DNA from 2 places in the Xanthomonas sp. 3058 genome. Region 2 is predicted to be linked to the other one. Evidence: predicted binding sites of a transcription regulator. Region 2 holds the regulator's gene; the other holds the start of a gene.
What was found. Region 2 encodes FliA, which starts transcription of late flagellar genes. Its sites were predicted from a motif close to TAAAGTTTNNCNNNCNNNGGCCGATAA; they were not measured.
Positions count from the first base shown of each region.

Region 1 (9,162 bases), on a different contig from region 2:
GGCGCTGTGGATCAGTGCCGAGCGCATCGACTGGTTCCTGCCGCTGTATCCGCAGGCGTTGCCGCAGCCGCCGTTACAGGCGCCGGCCGATTGTCGTGTTGACGAATGGACGCGTGAGTGGGCCATCCGCGAACTGCTGCGTGGACGCTTGTCTGCCGTTGGCCCGGCGCAGGTGCCGGCGTTGGCCGGCGCACTGCAGTTGCCCGCGGCCGAGATCCTGGTTGCCTTGGCCGCCTTGCAGCGCGAGGGCTATGTCATGGCCGGGCGGTTCAGTGCGCAGGCGCAGTCGGAAGAATGGTGCGAACGCCATCTGCTGGCGCGCATCCATCGCTATACCCTGGGACGATTGCGCCGCGAGATCGAGCCGGTGGCGCAGCGCGACTACGCGCGCTTTCTGTTCGAGTGGCAGCACGTGGACGGCAGCAGCCGGGTGGCGGGGCCGGATGCCTTGGCCGGCGTGGTCGGGCAGCTGGAAGGCTTCGAGGCACCAGCTGTGCTCTGGGAGAGCGAGTTGCTGCCTGCACGCGTGCGCGACTATCGACCGGCATGGCTGGACGAGTTGTGCACCGCCGGTCGCACCGTGTGGGCGCGGTTACGCCCCGGCGGTGGACGCAGCGGTGTGGCGCTGCGGACCACGCCGATCGTGTTGCTGCCACGTCGCGAGGCGCAACGCTGGAGCAGCCTGGCACGCGATGCCGACGACACGCCCCTGGGCTCGCGCGCGCAACGCGTGGTGGAGGTCTTGCAGCAGCAAGGTGCGCTGTTCTTCGACGAGATCGCCGACGCCGCCGGCTTGATGACAACCGAACTGGAAGAGGCCTTGAGCGAGGCGGTGATGCGCGGCCGCGCGCACTGCGACAGCTATGCCGGGCTGCGCGCGCTGCTGGTGCCGGCTTCCAAGCGACCGAGCGCACTATCGCGCCACCGTCGCCGTGCCAATGCACTGGGGATTCGCGATGCCGGCCGCTGGGCGCCGGTGCGCGCGTTGCCGGAGGTGCCGTTGGCCGAAGCCAGCGAGCGCCACCAGGACATGCTGGAACATGTCGCGCGCAGCTTGCTGCGGCGCTATGGGGTGGTGTGTTGGCGTCTGCTCGAACGCGAGGCCGCATGGCTGCCACCGTGGCGCGAACTGCTGCGCATGTATCAACGTCTTGAAGCGCGTGGCGACATCCGTGGTGGCCGATTCATCGCCGGCCTGTCCGGAGAGCAGTTCGCGTTGCCGGATGCGATCGCGGCATTGCGCCGCGTGCGTGCACAGGCCTTGCCGCAACAGTGGGTATGCGTCAGCGCCAGCGACCCGAGCAATCTGCTGGGCAGCCTCCTGCCCGGCGAGCGCGTGGCGCGCGTGCCCGGCAATCGCGTCGCGTATCTCGATGGCATGCCGATGGCGGTGTGGGCCGCAGAGCGCTTGCAACCGCTGCAGGAACTTACTGCCGAACACACCGAGCAGGCGCTGCAGGTGTTGCAGCGTGGCCCCGGGGCTGCAGAGCAAACCCCGATGGAGCAGTGGCTGGCTCAGTCGCCTGGCAGCGCACGCCGTGTATCGCTGAACCGCGGTAGCGGGCGCGACAGATAGCGGCTACCCGGGACCACCCAGCGCCACGGCGCATCCACCGCCTTGCGGATGCCGACCCGCGGTGTTGCCAGTGCCGTCGTCTTCGATCCACAAGCGTGCCCCGCCATCGGTCAGATCCAGCCCGTTGTCGGCGGCCGTCACACCGAAGGCCTGCGTCAAACGGCCTGGACCGGTGGTCAGGTGCTTGTCCGGCACACCACCGCGCGCTGCCTGCATGCGGTCGATACCGACCAGCGGCTCCAGCGCGCGAATCAGCACCGCATGACCGGGCGCGCCGCCGCAGACGGTATTGATCGCCCAATGCATGCCGTAGATGAAATACACATACAGGTGCCCATGCGCAGCGGACATCACCTGCGTGCGCGGCGTCATGCCACGAAACGAGTGCGCGGCCGCATCCTCCCTGCCGCAATACGCCTCGACTTCGCTGATGCGTCCGCGTCGTCCGTCCATGCCGACCAGCATCTTGTTGAGCAATCGGGGCGCCACCACGCGTGCGTCGTGGCGTAGACGCTGCGCGGGAGCGGTGCGGGCGGCATGCGTGAAGCCTGGCAATCGGGCGGTGAGGCCGCAGCGGGCTGGTGCGTGGGGGATCGCCACGAGGGGTAGGGATTTTCTGAATACAGAGTGTTAAGAGTGTGTGATCTGTCACAGATGCAGATATCCACTGCACTGAATGGGGGTTTCACCACCGTTCATGTCTCAAGCGGGTTTTGCCGTCGCCGATAGCCATAAGCGATTGGTTAGACAAGCCGTATCGCAGCGATCGCGTAGCGCAGCACGCCATCTTCCTCCATGCAGCGCATGTCGCGCACCTCCTCCTTAAGAGAACTTTCCCATGTTAGGCAACCTCAGAATCGGAACCAGGCTCATTGCCGCCTTCCTGATCGTCTCGGCGATCGGCGTATGCATCGGCTGGGTTGGCTATTCCAACTCCGGTCGCATCAACAGTCTGGCCACCTCGCTGTACGAGCGTGAGTTGCTGGGTTTGTCGAACGTCAAGGAGGCCAACATCAACCTCATCTACGCCGGCCGTGCCCGTGCCAACCTCCTGCTGGCCAGTAGCGCCGAAGAGCGCCAGTCGCACGTGCAGAACATCGACAAATACACCGCCAAGGTGGTCGATTACATGACCCGCGCACGGTCCAGCTTCCAGACCGAGGAAGGCAAGAACAAGCTGGCGCAATTCGACCGCGCCTGGCAGAAATATCTGGACGAGCGCGGCCGCTTCCTCGAAGCCGCAAACCGCGAAGCATTGCGCCAGGCCGATCCGGACCTGGAGGCACTGTCCAACGCGGTGCGTGCCAGCTCGGATGAAGTGGATGCGCTGATGACCGACCTGGGCGGCCTGCGCGAGCGCAGCGCGGCTTCGGCCAACGCGGAAACCGACGCCATCCACACCAACAGTTCCAAGCTGTTGATCGCCATCATTGCCGGCGGCGTCATCCTCGGCGTCATCCTCGGTGTGGTGATCAGCCGCAGCGTTACCGGCCCGATCCGTCGCGCCGTGGCGGTGGCCAACAGTCTGTCCGAAGGCGACCTGACCATGCGCATCGAGGTGCAGGGCCGCGACGAAACCGCGCAGCTGCTCGAAGCGATGCGCACCATGGTGCAGAAGCTGTCGCAGGTAGTGGGCGAGGTCAATACCAGCGCCGAAACCCTGGCCAGCGCCTCGGAAGAAGTCAGCGCCACCGCGCAGTCGCTGTCGCAGGCCGCCAGCGAACAGGCCGCCGGCGTGGAAGAAACCAGCGCGTCGCTGGAGCAGATGACCGCATCGATCAGCCAGAACACCGAGAACGCGCGCGTCACCGATGGCATGGCCACCCAGGCCGCAAAGGAAACCATCGAAGGCGGCGAAGCCGTGGTCGCCACCACCCAGGCGATGAAGCAGATCGCGCAGAAGATCGGCATCATCGACGACATTGCCTATCAGACCAATCTGCTCGCGCTCAATGCCGCGATCGAAGCGGCGCGTGCCGGCGAACATGGCAAGGGCTTTGCCGTGGTCGCTGCCGAAGTGCGCAAGCTGGCCGAACGCAGCCAGGTCGCCGCCCAGGAGATTGGCGAGGTTGCCAGTTCCAGCGTGGAGCTGGCCGATCGCGCCGGCCGTCTGCTCGATTCCATCGTGCCCAGCATCAAGCGCACTTCCGATCTGGTACAGGAAATTTCGGCCGCGTCCGAAGAACAGTCTTCCGGCGTCAGCCAGATCAATTCGGCGGTCGTGCAGCTGAGCCAGACCACCCAGCAGAACGCCAGTGCGTCCGAAGAGCTGGCCGCCACTGCCGAAGAGATGAGCGCACAGGCCGAACAGCTGCAGCAGAGCATGGCGTTCTTCCGCCTGGGCGGGCAGGGGCCGGTCAGCACGCCGCCGAAGCGGGGCAAGGTCGCCGCCGCACGCCCGTCACGCACTGCGGCCAACAGCGGTTGGCGTCACGCGGCTGCGCCGGCCTATGCGATGTCCGAGGGCCCGGACGAAGGCCAATTCGCTCGCTTCTGAGAGACCGACCGATGACTGCACAGACCCCCGATGTGATGCCTGGCGACGCCGATGCGGCGGCCCAGTACCTGACCTTTCAACTGGATGGCGAAACCTTCGCCATCAGCATTCTTGGTATTCGCGAAATCATCCAGTACCGCACGCCGACGCCGGTGCCGTCGATGCCTGCCTGCGTGCGCGGCGTCATCAATCTGCGCGGTGCCGTGGTGCCGGTGGTGGATTTGCAGTCACGACTGGGCCGTGCCGATTGCACAATCGGCAAGCGCAGTTGCATCGTGATCCTGGCGACCGAGCAGGCGCAGGGAACCCAGGTGATCGGCGTGCTGGTCGATGCGGTCAACGCGGTGATCGAGTTGGCCGATCAGGATATCGAGGCGGCACCGTCGTTCGGCACGCATATCCGCCGCGACCTGCTGCGTGGCATGGGCAAGGTCGGCGAACGCTTCGTCGTGTTGCTGGACATGGAGCAGGTGCTGCAGGTGGATGAGATCGCGGGCGGCGGCGACGCACTGGCCGCCTGAGCGCGGCCGGCAACGGAATGCGCAGAGCCTGTGCCGTGCAGATGTGCGCGGCACTCAACACCGGACACGGTGCATGCCGCCTTCCGGCAGGGGCCACGCTGTTCGGCATGCGAAGGCCTGCGGATGGCAACGCCAGGTCGCAGAGGTCGTCAGGGAGACGACGACATTGGCCAATCAGTCGTGCAGCTGCCAACCATCGAACCGCTGCACGCGGTTGCGTCCGCCGCGAATCGCGGTCTGCAGGGCATGCCGCGCGCGCGCCAGCAAGGTATGGCTGTCGTGCGCCTCGTTGGACGTGACCTCAACCAGGCCGGCGCTGATGGTCAGTGCGCCGGTCGGCCAGCTGGCCGCTTCGACTGCCCCGCGCACCGCGTCGATGGTGTTGGCCGCGTCCGGCGCCGAGGTCTGCGGTAACACCACGCAAAGCTGATCGCCCGCCAGGCGCGCCACCGTGGCGTGCTGCGGCAGGTGTGCTTCGAGGATCCGGGCGGCCTGCACACGCGTTGCGTCTGCGGCGGCCGCACCGGCCTGCAATTGCTGCCGTTTGAAGCCGTCCAGATCAATCAGCGCAAAGCTCAGCGGCAGCGGTGACGATGCGGTCGAAGGCTGTACGAGCGTCTGCATGGCATGCTCCAGGCCGTCGCGATTCCACAGCCCGGTGAGCGCGTCGCGCAGCGTGTCCAGTTCGACCAGCTTGGCCGCGTGCTGCAATTCGATCGTGCTGACGACCTGCCGTGCCAGCGCTTGCAATGCATTGCGTTCGGCCACCGACAGGCGTCGCGGCGTGCGGTCGAGCACGCATAGCGTGCCCAGCGCGATGCCGTTGGATGTCAGCAGCGGGGCACCGGCGTAAAAACGGATCTCCGGCTCGCCAGTGACCAGTGCGTTGTCGGCAAAGCGTGCGTCCAGGTGGGTGTCGCCGACTTCCATCACCTGATCGGGCTGCAGGATGGCGTGGGCGCAGAAGGACAACTCGCGCGGCGTCTGCCTCGGCTGCATGCCGACCTTCGACTTGAACCACTGACGCTGGGTATCCACCAGCGAAATCAGCGCCATTGGGGTCCGGCATACCGCAGCGGCGATCGAGGTGAAGGCGTCGTAGCCCGGTTCCGGTGCGGTATCCAGGATCTGGTAATCGTGCAGCGCGGCAAGCCGGTCGTCTTCGTTGGCCGGCTTGCGGGCACCGAGGCCGGCATGTATCCCGCCGGGCAACAGCGTGGCGTGGACCAGGTTCAACGCTGGCGCGTCAGGAATCTGCATGCAAAGGACAACCGGAAAGGGCGCCGATAGCGCGATGAGTGTCTGGCAGCGGCGATGCCGATGTCGCCAAGCCGCAGCCCGGTCTGCCTCCAAACGATGAAGCAGCACGCGTCAGCCATCCAGCAACCGATGCGTGATCGAATGGTGCCATATCGGCCAACGGCGTGGAATGTGCGTGATGCATGCCGGTGCTGCAGCGACGTGGCAGGCGTTACTTGCCCTGGCCGGCATTGCCTTTCGGACGGCGGTTCTGTTCGTTATCGACTTTCAGGTCCTCGACCCCGGGACGCTGTTTGGCGACATCGTCCTGTCGACGGTCTTGCTGACTCTCGGTGACGCCGTGGGTGTTGTCGGCAGCCTTGTCGGGTTGGCGCTGGTCGTTGCTCATGGCGTGCGTCCGCTGTGAAGGTGGCAGACACGTTAGCGCGCACGGTGTGATCCCCGCGCCATGGCTGCAGGCGGCGCCGGCGACCAGTACCGTGCCTACGCAAAAAAGCCCCGGAAACGTGGTTTCCGAGGCCTTTGATGAATCATGCAATGGTGGAGCGGAAGGGGATCGAACCCTCGACCTTCGCGATGCGAACGCGACGCTCTCCCAGCTGAGCTACCGCCCCACGTGGTTTGATTCTAACCACATGCCGCGCGGTTCGCCAATGGCGTCCGGCGCCGACGGACCGCGCCGTCACAGCGCGGCCCTGCAGACGTTACTCGCGAACCAGCGGGAACTTGAGGTCCGGGTTCTTGGCCTTCCATTCCTTGTACGACACCGAGCCTTCCCAGGCCGCAAAGGCCTTCGGGGTGCGGCCACGGCCGGACCAGGTCTCGCCGGTGTGCGGCAGTTCGTACTTGGGCTTCACTTCGCTGCGGCCGCTCTTGACCACTTCCTTGCGTGCACCGGTGGTGCCCAGGTAGGCGGCAATGTCGTTGCGCTGCTTGGTGTTGAAATGGCCGGCAAACTGCTCAAGCAGCGAGACGATGGTGGCATGCGCAGAGGATGCCTCGCTCGCGCGCTCGGTTTTCTCCTGTTCTTCCAGCTTCTGCAGCTCGTCCAGCAGCTTGGCTTTGGCTTGCGCGATGGAGTCCAGTTTCGAAGAAGTATTGCTCACAGAGGTATGGCCTCGGAATAAGGGTGGAGACGCTGCCCAATGGGCGCGCGTCATTATGGCATGCGGTCCGGGGGCGACCGCTGCGTGTGCACTGCTTGCACATGCGGCGAACAGGTCTTTTGCAAGGCCCGGTGGCGCACTGTCGCATTGTCCTGCCGGAGGCGGCAACGCCGGTTGGGCATGCCGCGATCCTTGCTGCAACGATACAGGAGCAGCAGGGACGCGATGCCAGACATCCGGTGATGTATGTCGCTGCAAGTCCGGCGTCGGCGCCGCACCGACGCTATCAATCTCTTTCAGCCTTTCGTGGGCCGGGCGTCGCAGGATCGGCGGTATGCACCAGCGACGCCAATGCCCGCATTGCTGCGCGCTTCGATCGCGGACTATCTGCCGGCATTACGCCGTCGCGTCGTCCAGCAGAGGCGTCAGCTGCGCTTCGAGCACCTCGCGGCGCCATTGGCCGAGTGCGGCAGGCCAGCTGCGTTGTTCGATCAGGGTTTCCAGGTGTCGGCGCGAGGCCAGGATGCCGTCGGGCAATTCCAGCTCGCGGCTGCGCTGGGCCACCGCATCCTGCAGGCGCTTGAGCGTGGCCTTGTTGCCGTCGGTGGCGGCCTGCGCCAGCGGCGCCTTGTCTTCGTCGGGCAGTGGCGTGTTGAGTGCGTCCCATACCGCAGCGGCCAGCTTGCGCGGCGCCTTGGGGAACTTGTCGAACTGGCGCAGCAAGGCGTCCAGATCGGCGGGCGGAAAGCGCGCCAGCTGGCTGGCCAGTTCGTTGTCCAGGATCCAGCTGCGCGGACGATCGCTCTGACGCGCCTGCAGGTCGCGCCAACGCAGCAGCCGCAGCAGCCGACGTTGCGCGGCAGGCTCCAGGAACTGTGCGGTGCGCAGGCTCACATGCGGCCAACGCTCGCCATCGTCGTGTTCGACCGTCGCGAGCAGGCGCTCGGCATCTTCGGCCAACCAGCCCAGGCGATCCTGCTCCGTCAGGCGGCGGGTGAGTTCGTCGTGGATGGCGAACAGGTAACGCACATCGTCGGCGGCGTATTCCAGCTGCGCCGGCGACAGCGGACGACGCATCCAGTCCGAGCGCGTCTCGCCCTTGGTCAGCAAGGTGCCGGTCACTTCCTGCACCAGTTTCTGATAGCCCATGCCACCGCCCACGCCGGCCAGTGCGGCAGCGATCTGGGTGTCGAACAACGGCCGAGGCAATACGCCGCAGGCGCACTTGAAGGTCACCAGGTCTTCGCTGGCGCTGTGCATCACCTTGACGATATCGGTGGCGGTCAACCACTCCCCGAGTGCCTCGTTCATGCCGGGAATCAACGGGTCGATCAGCAGGATCTCCTCGCCGATGGCCATCTGCACCAGCGCCAGTTGTGGCCAGTAGGTGCGTTCGCGGATGAATTCCGTATCCAGGCCAATGCGGGCCGGACGCGACGCTTGCAGGCGTTCAGTGAGCTCGGAGGGGTGGGTGATCCAGTGGGGCACGTGATTTCCGTCGACAGCAGGGGTTTGCGCAGAACGCGCAGAATAGCCTAACGTCGCGATCGCCTGTCGTGCGGCAGAGCACTGGAAGGAGCAGGTGGTGGGTGAGTGCGGTAACCGGATCGCAGCGTGGACCTTGGTCGCGCTCAGCATGTGCGGCTGTTCGCGCGCACCGGCGCCTGCGCCTGCCGCTGCGCCAAAACCGGCGGCAGTGGAGGCTGCACCAAGCAAGCCGAATGTATCCATCGGCGGCGAAGAATCGGCCGAAACCGTGGCGCAATGGCAACCGCCTGCGGTAGAGCTTGGCGATGAGTCGCTCGCGCAGGCGCGCAAACGTGCTGACCAGGCGCTGAAGGAAAATCGGCTGTTTCGCAACGCCGACGATGCGATTCCGCTGTATCTGGCGATCCAGCAACGTGCCGGTGGCCAGGATGCGGCCAGCCGTCGCGGCCTGGAGCAGGCGCGGCGCCGGTTGATCGAGCGTGGCGATGCCTTGATCGCGCAGACCGAGCGCCAGGACGATGCGCTGGAACAGGCGCGCGAACTGGCGATCGTGGCGTTGGCGCTCGCCCCACAGGATCCGAAGGTGCGTGGGCTGCAACGCGAGGTGGAAACTGCGCAGCGCGTGCTCGGGTTCAATCGCGCCGGCGAGGACGACCTGCGCGCCGGGCGCCTGGGCGAAGACGGTAATGGCGCGTTGGCGAATTTTCGCGATGC
Region 1 covers NZ_JACHOF010000002.1:288,263-297,424, reverse strand. Annotated here, with positions in the region: gene GGR61_RS05280 (DEAD/DEAH box helicase) at 1-1,576, shown strand, start outside; partial or broken gene GGR61_RS05275 (DNA-3-methyladenine glycosylase) at 1,516-2,115, opposite strand; gene GGR61_RS05270 (methyl-accepting chemotaxis protein) at 2,415-4,073, shown strand; gene GGR61_RS05265 (chemotaxis protein CheW) at 4,085-4,594, shown strand; gene GGR61_RS05260 (sensor domain-containing diguanylate cyclase) at 4,769-5,854, opposite strand; gene GGR61_RS05255 (hypothetical protein) at 6,066-6,242, opposite strand; tRNA gene GGR61_RS05250 (tRNA-Ala) at 6,393-6,468, opposite strand; gene GGR61_RS05245 (H-NS family nucleoid-associated regulatory protein) at 6,559-6,960, opposite strand; gene rnd (ribonuclease D) at 7,357-8,448, opposite strand; gene GGR61_RS05235 (formylglycine-generating enzyme family protein) at 8,597-9,162, shown strand, end outside.
Region 1: the regulator FliA is predicted to act here: its motif matches at 2,279-2,305, upstream of GGR61_RS05270 (methyl-accepting chemotaxis protein).

Region 2 (9,162 bases):
CCGACTGCGTCGGCAAGCAGGAAGCCCGCAACGAACCGGCCGTGGTGCTGGTACCCGGCCAGGTCCGCGCCGCGCTGGCCCGTCTGGTCCGCCACAGCGTGCCGACCCTGTCGGTGCTTGCCTATAGCGAAGTACCGGAAGACAAGCGCCTGAAATTGGTCGGCACGATCAGCTAAACGTCACCAAGCCAACGCTGCTCGGCGGCACTCTGGCAACACGGCAACGCCAGCCCGTCATCCAGGTGAGGCCAGCCAGCACTCCGCGCAACACTCGCCGGCATTTCGCCCTTCCCCCGCCGACGGGGGAAGGTGCCCGCAAGGCAGATGGGGGCAGCGCGATCGGCCGTGCCCGCACCCCAACCCTCTCCCGCAGGCGGGAGAGGGGGCCGATTCCGTGGCGGTACCTACTGCCCCAGGCCGGCGCTGTCCGCATGGGAAGAGAGCTCGCAATGCGGTAGTGCTTGAATGAAGTGCTTGAGTGACGCGCGAGTGGTTGGACGTCGATGGACCAGGCTCCGGCTACCTGCATGGAGGCAACTGTAAAAGACCCCGCGACGCCGATTCCTTCCGCACAACACCAGACAGCGCCCCGCCCTACACCAGCCGGCGCTCCACCCTTCCCCCGCCTGCGGGGAAGGTGCCCGCAGGGCGGATGGGGGCAGCACACAAACCCACCCGCCCCAGAACGGCGGCGCGACCAGCGAAACAACGCCAGCCAAGCACTCCGCACTACACCAGGCAGCGCTCCGCCCTACACCAGCCGGCGTTCTGCCCTTCCCCCGCCTGCGGGGGAAGGTGCCCGCAGGGCGGATGGGGGCAGCGAACGGACCCCACCGCCGCAAATCGGCCGCGGGCAACCGCCATTCACCAGCTGCAGCCCGCAGCGCCGGAAAGCCGCCACCGGGCCGACCATCCAATCGATTGCACGACGTCGGCGACTCGCAGGCTCTCAGAGAACCTCACCGCAAGAGCCACGGACAGGCGTCACAACGCGCCGCACCGCACCGCCCTTCGGGAAAAAGCCAATCAATCCATCGACTTGGCCTCATGCAACAACGCCGACAGCACGGCCAACGCGCCATCCCGACCCTCCAACTTCCTGCGCCGGAAACCCAGCACCGCGTTTTGGCACGCCGCGTGCATTAGCTCTGGCGAGACCGCACACAGCTTGATCGGTGCGGGGCGCGCAGCAGGACTTGGAACAACCGAACGGGACAGGCAACTCATGACGCTGGCAACACACCCACATTTTTCACGTACCCGTCCGGCGTCCGGCGGGTCCCGTTCCTGGAGGCACTTCGCATGAAAATCAAACGCTTCGTTGCCCCGGACATGCGCACCGCATTCCGCATGGTGCGTGAAGAACACGGCCCGGATGCGGTGATCCTGTCCAACCGCCGCACCGCCGACGGCATCGAGATCGTCGCTGCCAGCAATTACGACGAAGAACTCGTGCAGCGCGCCCTGGAAACCGCGCGCTCCGAACCGCCGGTCACTGCGCCGGCCCAGACGCACCAGGCGCCTGCAGCGCAAGCCACCTCCGCCCCCGTGCACGCCCCGCTCAAGCCGGCTGCCGATGCCGGCATGCGTCAACGCGTTGCCAGTGCCGCCGACGACATGATCGCCGCCATGGCGCTGCGCCAGCCGGTCAACGTGGTGCGGCAGGCGCCAGCGGCCGCGCCGGTGCGCAGCGCCGCACCCTCGCCCACCGCGCAGGCATTGGCCAACGCGGTGGCCGCATCCGCCGCGCCGCGCCAGCAACACGCGCTGTCGGCAATCCCGGAACAGGTCTTCGCCGACTTTCTGACCACCGCCCCGGTGCAGCGCGCGTCCTTGGAAGCGGCTGCGGCACCCACACCGCTCATGGCTGCGGCCATGACCGCACCCGTCGCTGTCGCTGTTGCCGGCTACGGCCAGGACGACGACGCGCTGGCCGACGAGGCCGATTTCGATCTGGACGACGCCCTGCCGCAAATCCTGCCGCCGGCCGCCTTGCCGCCGCTGGTGGTCGCACCGGTGGCCCTGGCCGCCGTGCCGGTCGCCGCCGCCCCGGCGACGCAGAACGACGAAGAACTCAAGCAGCTACGCGGCGAACTGGCGCTGATGCGGCAGATGATCGAGCGAGAAATGAACCGCCTCACCGACGAGCGCCTGCGTGGCTCGCCGGTGCGTGCGCAGGCGCTGGAGTTGATGGACGACTACGGCTTCGACGCCGGTCTGACCCGCGACATCGCCATGCAGATCCCCGCCGACACCGAATTGCACCGCGGCCGCGGCCTGATGCTGGGCTTGTTGTCCAAGCGCCTGCCGGTGGCCCCGATCGACCCGCTGGAACGCGGCGGCGTGATCGCCCTGGTCGGCCCGACCGGCGCCGGCAAGACCACCACCATTGCCAAGCTGGCGCAGCGCTTCGCCGCCCAGCACGCCCCGCGCGACGTGGCACTGGTCACCACCGACACCTTGCGCGTCGGTGGCCGCGAGCAGCTGCACAGCTACGGCCGCCAGCTCGGCATCGCGGTGCACGAAGCCGACAGCGCCGAAAGCCTGCTCGCGCTGCTGGATCGCCTGCGCGACTACAAGCTGGTGCTGATCGATACCGCCGGCATGGGCCAGCGCGACCGCGCCCTGGCCGCCCAGCTGAACTGGCTGCGCGCCGCCCAGCAGGTCACCTCGCTGCTGGTGCTGCCCGCCAACTCCCATTTTTCAGACCTCGACGAGGTCGTGCGCCGCTTCGCCCACGCCAAGCCCCAAGGCGTGGTGCTGACCAAACTCGACGAGACCGGCCGCTTCGGCAGCGCCTTGTCGGTGGTGGTCGACCACCAAATGCCCATCACCTGGGTGACTGACGGACAGCGGGTCCCTGACGACCTGCACCGCGCCAATGCCGCCAGTCTCGTTCTTCGCCTTGAAGATTTACGGCGCGCTGCCGATAAGCCCTGTACTCCGGAGCACAACCATGCAGTCGCGTGAATACGCAAAGCTGACCAACGCCTTCCCCCTGTCGGCGACCCGTCCCGAGCCCTTGGGCCCGGTGCGCACCATTGCCGTGACCGGTGGCAAGGGCGGCGTGGGTAAAACCAACATCTCCGCCAACCTGGCCGTGGCGCTTGCCGACATGGGCAAGCGCACCCTGCTGCTGGACGCCGACCTTGGCCTGGCCAACCTGGATGTGGTCCTGGGACTCTCGCCCAAGTACACCCTGGCCGACCTGATCGCCGGCCGCTGCACGCTCGATGAAGTGATCATGGAAGGTCCGGGTGGCGTGCTGGTGGTGCCGGCCGCCTCCGGTCGCCGCCACATGGCGGAACTGGCCCCGGCCCAGCACATCGGCCTGGTCAACGTGTTCTCCGAACTGGAACGCGACCTGGACGTGATGGTCATCGACACCGCCGCCGGCATCACCGACAGCGTGCTGACCTTCTGCCAGGCCGCACAGGACACCGTGGTGGTGGTCTGCGACGAACCGGCCTCGATCACCGACGCCTACGCGCTGATCAAGGTGCTCTCGCGCGAACGCGGCGTGGACCGCCTGCAGATCATCGCCAACATGGTGCGCGACCCCAACGAAGGCCGCCTGCTGTACGACAAGCTGTCGCGGGTCTGCGAAAAGTTCCTCGGCGACGTGTCGCTGAACTACCTCGGCCACGTGCCGCAGGACGACTGGTTGCGCCTGTCGGTGCAGCGCCAGCAACCCGTCATCAAGGCTTACCCCGCCAGTCCGTCGGCGCAGGCCATTGCAGAAATCGCTCGCCGTACCTCGCGCTGGCAGGCCCCCACGGTGCCGCGCGGCAACGTCGAGTTTTTCGTCGAACGCATCATCCAACGGGGAGTGGCCGCATGAGTACCGCCACCGCAACGACCGCCACCGCGCAGTACCGTGCCGTGCAGCGCAACAACGCCAACGACATCGTCACCCAGCATGCCGATCTGGTCCGCCGCATTGCCCACCATCTGGCCGCGCGCCTGCCGGCGAGCGTGGAAGTGGACGATCTGATCCAGGCCGGCATGATCGGCCTGATCGAAGCCTCGCGCAGTTACGATTCCGACCAGGGCGCCTCGTTCGAAACCTATGCCTCGATCCGCATCCGCGGCTCGATGATCGACGAGATCCGCCGTGGCGACTGGGTGCCGCGTTCAGTCCACCGCCGTGCCCGCGACGCCGCCGCCGCCGTGCGCAAGATCGAGCAGAACACCGGCCGCGCCGCCGCTGCCACCGAAGTGGCCGCCGCGATGGAAATGCCGCTACCCGATTACCTGCGTCTGATGGAAGATGCCGCACGCGGCCAGGTGCTGAGCCTGGAGTCGCGGATCGAGGACCACGGCGAGCTGGACACCACCGCCAAGGGTGGTCCCAATCCGCAGCAGATGATGGAGCGTGGCGAATTCGGCCGCGAGCTGGGCAAGGCCATCGGCCAGTTGCCCGAGCGCGAGCAGTTGGTGCTGTCGCTGTATTACGAGCAGGAATTGAATCTGAAGGAAATCGGCGCCGTGCTCGGTGTCAGCGAATCGCGCGTCTGCCAGATTCACGGCCAGGCGGTGGTGCGTCTGCGCGGCCGCCTCAAGGTCTTCGAACTGGCCGATGCCGGTGTCGAAATTGACGAATAATTTTTTCGCGTATTTTTTAGTGTTAGGAGCTTGATGTGAACAAGAACATGCGGATTTTGATCGTGGACGACTTCTCGACGATGCGACGTATCGTCAAGAATCTGTTGGGCGATCTCGGCTTCACCAATACCGCAGAGGCCGAAGACGGCAACAGCGCATTGGCTGCGTTGCGTGCCGGCCCGTTCGATTTCGTGGTCACCGACTGGAACATGCCCGGCATGACCGGCATCGACCTGCTGCGCAACATCCGCGCCGACGCCAAGCTCAAGCACCTGCCGGTGATGATGGTGACCGCCGAAGCCAAGCGCGAGCAGATCATCGAAGCGGCCCAGTGCGGCGTGAATGGCTACATCATCAAGCCGTTCACCGCGCAGACGCTGGAAGAAAAGCTGGGCAAGGTGTTCGAACGTCTGGCGGCGACCGCCTGATGAACGCCACCGTGGATACCAACGCAGAACGCGCCGCATTGATCGACCGCCTGCAGGGCGCGCTCGATGCACTGGAAAGCGGTGACGAAGCCGCCTGGAAGCGCGAGGTGGATCACCTCGCCGCCTTGCGTACCCGTCCGATGATGCAGGGCCTGAGCCGGCTCGCCCGCGAACTGGGTCAGGCGCTGGGCGAATTGCCCACCGTGCCTGACGAAGCCGGCGAACTGGACGATGCGTGTTCGCGCCTGGACCACGTGGTGGAAATGACCGAAAAGGCCAGCCATCGCACGCTGGATCTGGTCGAGGAATGCCGCGAGCTGGCCAACCAGCTGCGCGACGGCGGCCTCAATCAGGACCAGGGCGCGCTGATGGACAAGATGCGCCACAACCTGACCGAGCTGTCGCTGGCGCAGAGCTACCAGGACCTGAGCGGGCAGATCATCCGGCGCGTGGCCGGGATCGTGCGGCGCGTGCATGAAGGCTTCGGTGCGCTCGGCCTGCCGCCGAAGAACACCGAGCCGAAGAAAGACGACGGCGGTCTTGCCGGTCCTGCAGTCAAGGGCCTGGACCGTCACGCGGTGTCGCAGGACGACGCCGACGACCTGCTGTCCGGATTGGGGTTGTAACCATGAGTGCTGTTCCAGACGATATTGCTGCCGATTTCATCGTCGAGGCCCAGGAAATCCTGGATCGCCTCGGCGAACAGCTGGTCGCGCTGGAACAGGCACCGGACGAAGCCGACCAGCTCAACGCGGTGTTCCGCGGTTTCCATACGCTCAAGGGCGGCGCCGGCTTTCTGGCGATCAAGCCGATGGTCGCGCTGTGCCACGCCGCCGAAGAAACCCTCGGCATGGCGCGCTCCGGCCAGGCGGTGTTGCAGGCGCATCACTTCGATGCCGCGCAGCAGTCGCTGGATTATCTGCAGGCGATGCTGGATGCGATGGGCTCGGGCGAAACCGTGCCGCATGCACCGGCCTCGCTGATTGCGCAGTTCGACGCCAAGAGCGGCCCGCCGGCGGTCAAGGCCGCTCCCAAGGCGGCAGTCGCCGCCGCGGCGGCGCACGACGACGGCCATGCACCGGCAGCGCCCGGCGCCAAGGCCGCGCCGAAAGCCGCTGCCAAGGCTGGCGCCGAAGCCGAACAAACCGTGCGCGTGGACACCAAGCGCCTGGACGCCATCGTCAACCTGATCGGCGAGCTGGTGCTGTCGCGCAATCGCTTGAAGACCCTGCGCACCCGCCTGCGCGACGAAGAACTCGATCGCGCGGTCAGCACGCTGGATATCGCCACCGCCCGTCTGCAGACCGCCGTCATGCGTACCCGCATGCAGCCGGTCAGCAAGGTGTTTTCGCGCTTCCCCAAGGTGGCCCGCGACGTCGCGCGCACGCTGTCCAAGGAAGTGGAGCTGGAGCTGATCGGCGCCGAGACGGAACTGGACCGCAATCTGGTCGAAGCGCTGGCCGACCCGCTGGTGCATCTGGTGCGCAACGCCATCGACCACGGCATCGAATCGCCTGCCCTGCGCGAAGCCACCGGCAAACCGCGCAGCGGTCATGTGCGCCTGTCCGCGCAGCAGGAAGGCGACTACGTCAGCATCGAAATCCAGGACGACGGCGCCGGCATCGACCCCGAACGCCTGCGCGAAATCGCCCGCAACAAAGGCCTGATCGACGCCGAAGCCGCCGCCCGCCTGAGCACCGACGAGTGCCTGCATCTGATCTTCATGCCGGGCTTCTCGACCAAGGCCGAGGTCACCGACATCTCCGGCCGTGGCGTGGGCATGGACGTGGTGCAATCGCGCATCCGCGAACTCAGCGGGCAGATCCAGATCCAGTCCGAACTGGGCCGCGGCAGCCGCTTCATGATCCGCGTGCCGCTGACGCTGGCGATCCTGCCGACCTTGCTGGTGCAGGCCGGCGAAGCGGTCTACGCCCTGCCGCTGGCCCGCGTGGTCGAAGTGCTGCACGCACCGCAGACCTCGCTGGGCTGGTTCGACGGCCGCGCCGTGCTCGACCGCCGCTCGCACACCCTGCCGCTGATCGACCTGCGCCGCTGGCTCGGCGTACCGGCAGAACAACCGCCGCTGCTGACCGTGGTGCTGCTGCAGGCAGGCGAAACCCGCTTCGGCCTGGTGGTGGACCAGGTCCGCGGCCGCGAGGAAGTGGTGATCAAGCCCCTGCCCCGCGCCCTACGCGGCCTGCCCGGCTACGCCGGCGCCACCCTGATCGGCGACGGCCGCATGGCGCTGATCCTGGACGTGGATGGACTGCGCTCCAGCGATCATTGATTTTCGGGAATCGGGAATCGGCAAGACGATCTTGTCTGCCTGATTTGACGACAACGCCCGCGTACTGCGGCCGTTGTCGTTTCACTACAAGCATCGCTGCCGATCTATGCCGCTACGCGCGCCGGCATGGGCGCGATGGTTTGGCGACGGCCAGGCTGCCGTGGAACTGAATCTGGAACCGTTATTTCAGAACCGTTACTTCACTAGCCCTCACACCATCCGGTGTTGAGGCGCAATCGACTGCTCTCGCTGTTGCTCCTGCTGCTGGGATTGCTGTTGGCGCTGAGTTTCGCCCAAGGCCTGTAATTGCGCCAAGGATTGCTCGACGGGCTGCGCAATCGCATCACTCGTCTTCATATGCGCCATCTTGTGAGCGGGATCGTTCAACGCACCTTCCACAACGAAGACGTTCTCGCCCTGCCGCACGGACTTGGTGTTCTCGCTCAGCACGACATGATCGATTCGCGACAGCCCGTTCTCTTTGGCTAAATACGCGCTGCTTGCTGCCAGCCGTGCGCTGTTGTCGTCGTACTCGCGGCCGAGACCTTGCTCAAGGCGGCGAACGGCCTCTTCTGCCTGCTGGTGCAATGGATCGTGCGGCTGTGGATGCACAGCCATTGCATTGGCTCCACCCGGGGATACCTGATTCCCAGGTAGCTGCACCTCTCCTATCGCTTTTTGCCACCACAGCTGATCGGGCTTAGGGTTGCTGTGCTCCTTATTCAACCCGCTGTTAGGCATGGGGGCATGAATGCTCTTGATCTCGTCAATATTCCCTACCGGCTTGAGCGCACCCTCAAAGTCCTTGTCGACCCCCTGTTTTGTCGTACGATGCAGCCCGGCATAGTTCAGCGCGCCCCACGTGAAGTCGATGCAGCTATTGGAAGCACCACCGTACTCCATATCGAAACCATGTTTTGCAGGCGACTGGCCGAACTCTTTTAGCTTCTCATACTGCGACTGATCAATCTCCATCGTGCGCGAGTAATAAGGATCTTTATAGTTTCTGACGTCATCCTTAAATACCTTTCCCGGCCCACTAGACTCGCCATGCTCTGAGGGGGCAAACCCGTAGCTGTTAATTTTTTTGCCATCACTTACTGCGTAGTACATGTGTCCGGCCATGGAGTTGCCGCCGGTGATCAAAAGCGGAGTGCCGGCCGCAGCGACGTAGACAGTCACGGTGTAGCGCTTGCCGTGATCATCCATGTCTCGCCCGCCTTATTTTGCTTTGTGAGTGTAAGCAATCAATAGCTGTGCATTCGCATCTAACAACGCTTGCCGGTTCTGATCAATACGCAATCTGAGACGATAACGACCAGCCTGGAGCGAAGCGCTGTAGGCAAACGCGAGTTCCTCGGAAGCCCTGCCCGTCGGAGCCAGCCCAGCACTTGCCATTGTCGCGACATCCGCATTTAGCGCGAACAACCCCTTTGCAATACCGTCTGCAGCGATGGTAACGGGCACCTCTTGTTCTCTTCCAACACGTTGACTGCGCTGCAGCTCCACAGTGGCCGACCCAGCCTGCTGGATACGCTCTAGATGCACGACTGCAACGATTTCGGCACGTACCAGACTGTCCGCGGCATCCGCGACGGCGCCTGTGTCACTTCCGATCAATTGAATGCCGATAAAAATTGGCGGGTTTGCGTCGTCCGGCTGGGCGGGCACGTCGAACTCAAGCACCATTTCTTCGCCGTCATTAGGGGGCAAGCTTCGCGTCAGCGGTACTGCGGTTCGCATATCTGATTGCTCCTTTGCGATGGGGGTATTTGCAGGTGGCGATTGAATGCTGCAGCTTACGATCAGACCAATGATCAATGCCGTCACTGCAACGCGCATT
Region 2 covers NZ_JACHOF010000001.1:683,921-693,082, reverse strand. Annotated here, with positions in the region: gene flhA (flagellar biosynthesis protein FlhA) at 1-176, shown strand, start outside; gene flhF (flagellar biosynthesis protein FlhF) at 1,302-2,969, shown strand; gene GGR61_RS03115 (MinD/ParA family protein) at 2,956-3,840, shown strand; gene GGR61_RS03110 (RNA polymerase sigma factor FliA) at 3,837-4,604, shown strand; gene cheY (chemotaxis response regulator CheY) at 4,640-5,032, shown strand; gene GGR61_RS03100 (protein phosphatase CheZ) at 5,032-5,658, shown strand; gene GGR61_RS03095 (chemotaxis protein CheA) at 5,661-7,319, shown strand; gene GGR61_RS03090 (XVIPCD domain-containing protein) at 7,530-8,432, opposite strand; gene GGR61_RS03085 (hypothetical protein) at 8,541-9,162, opposite strand, start outside.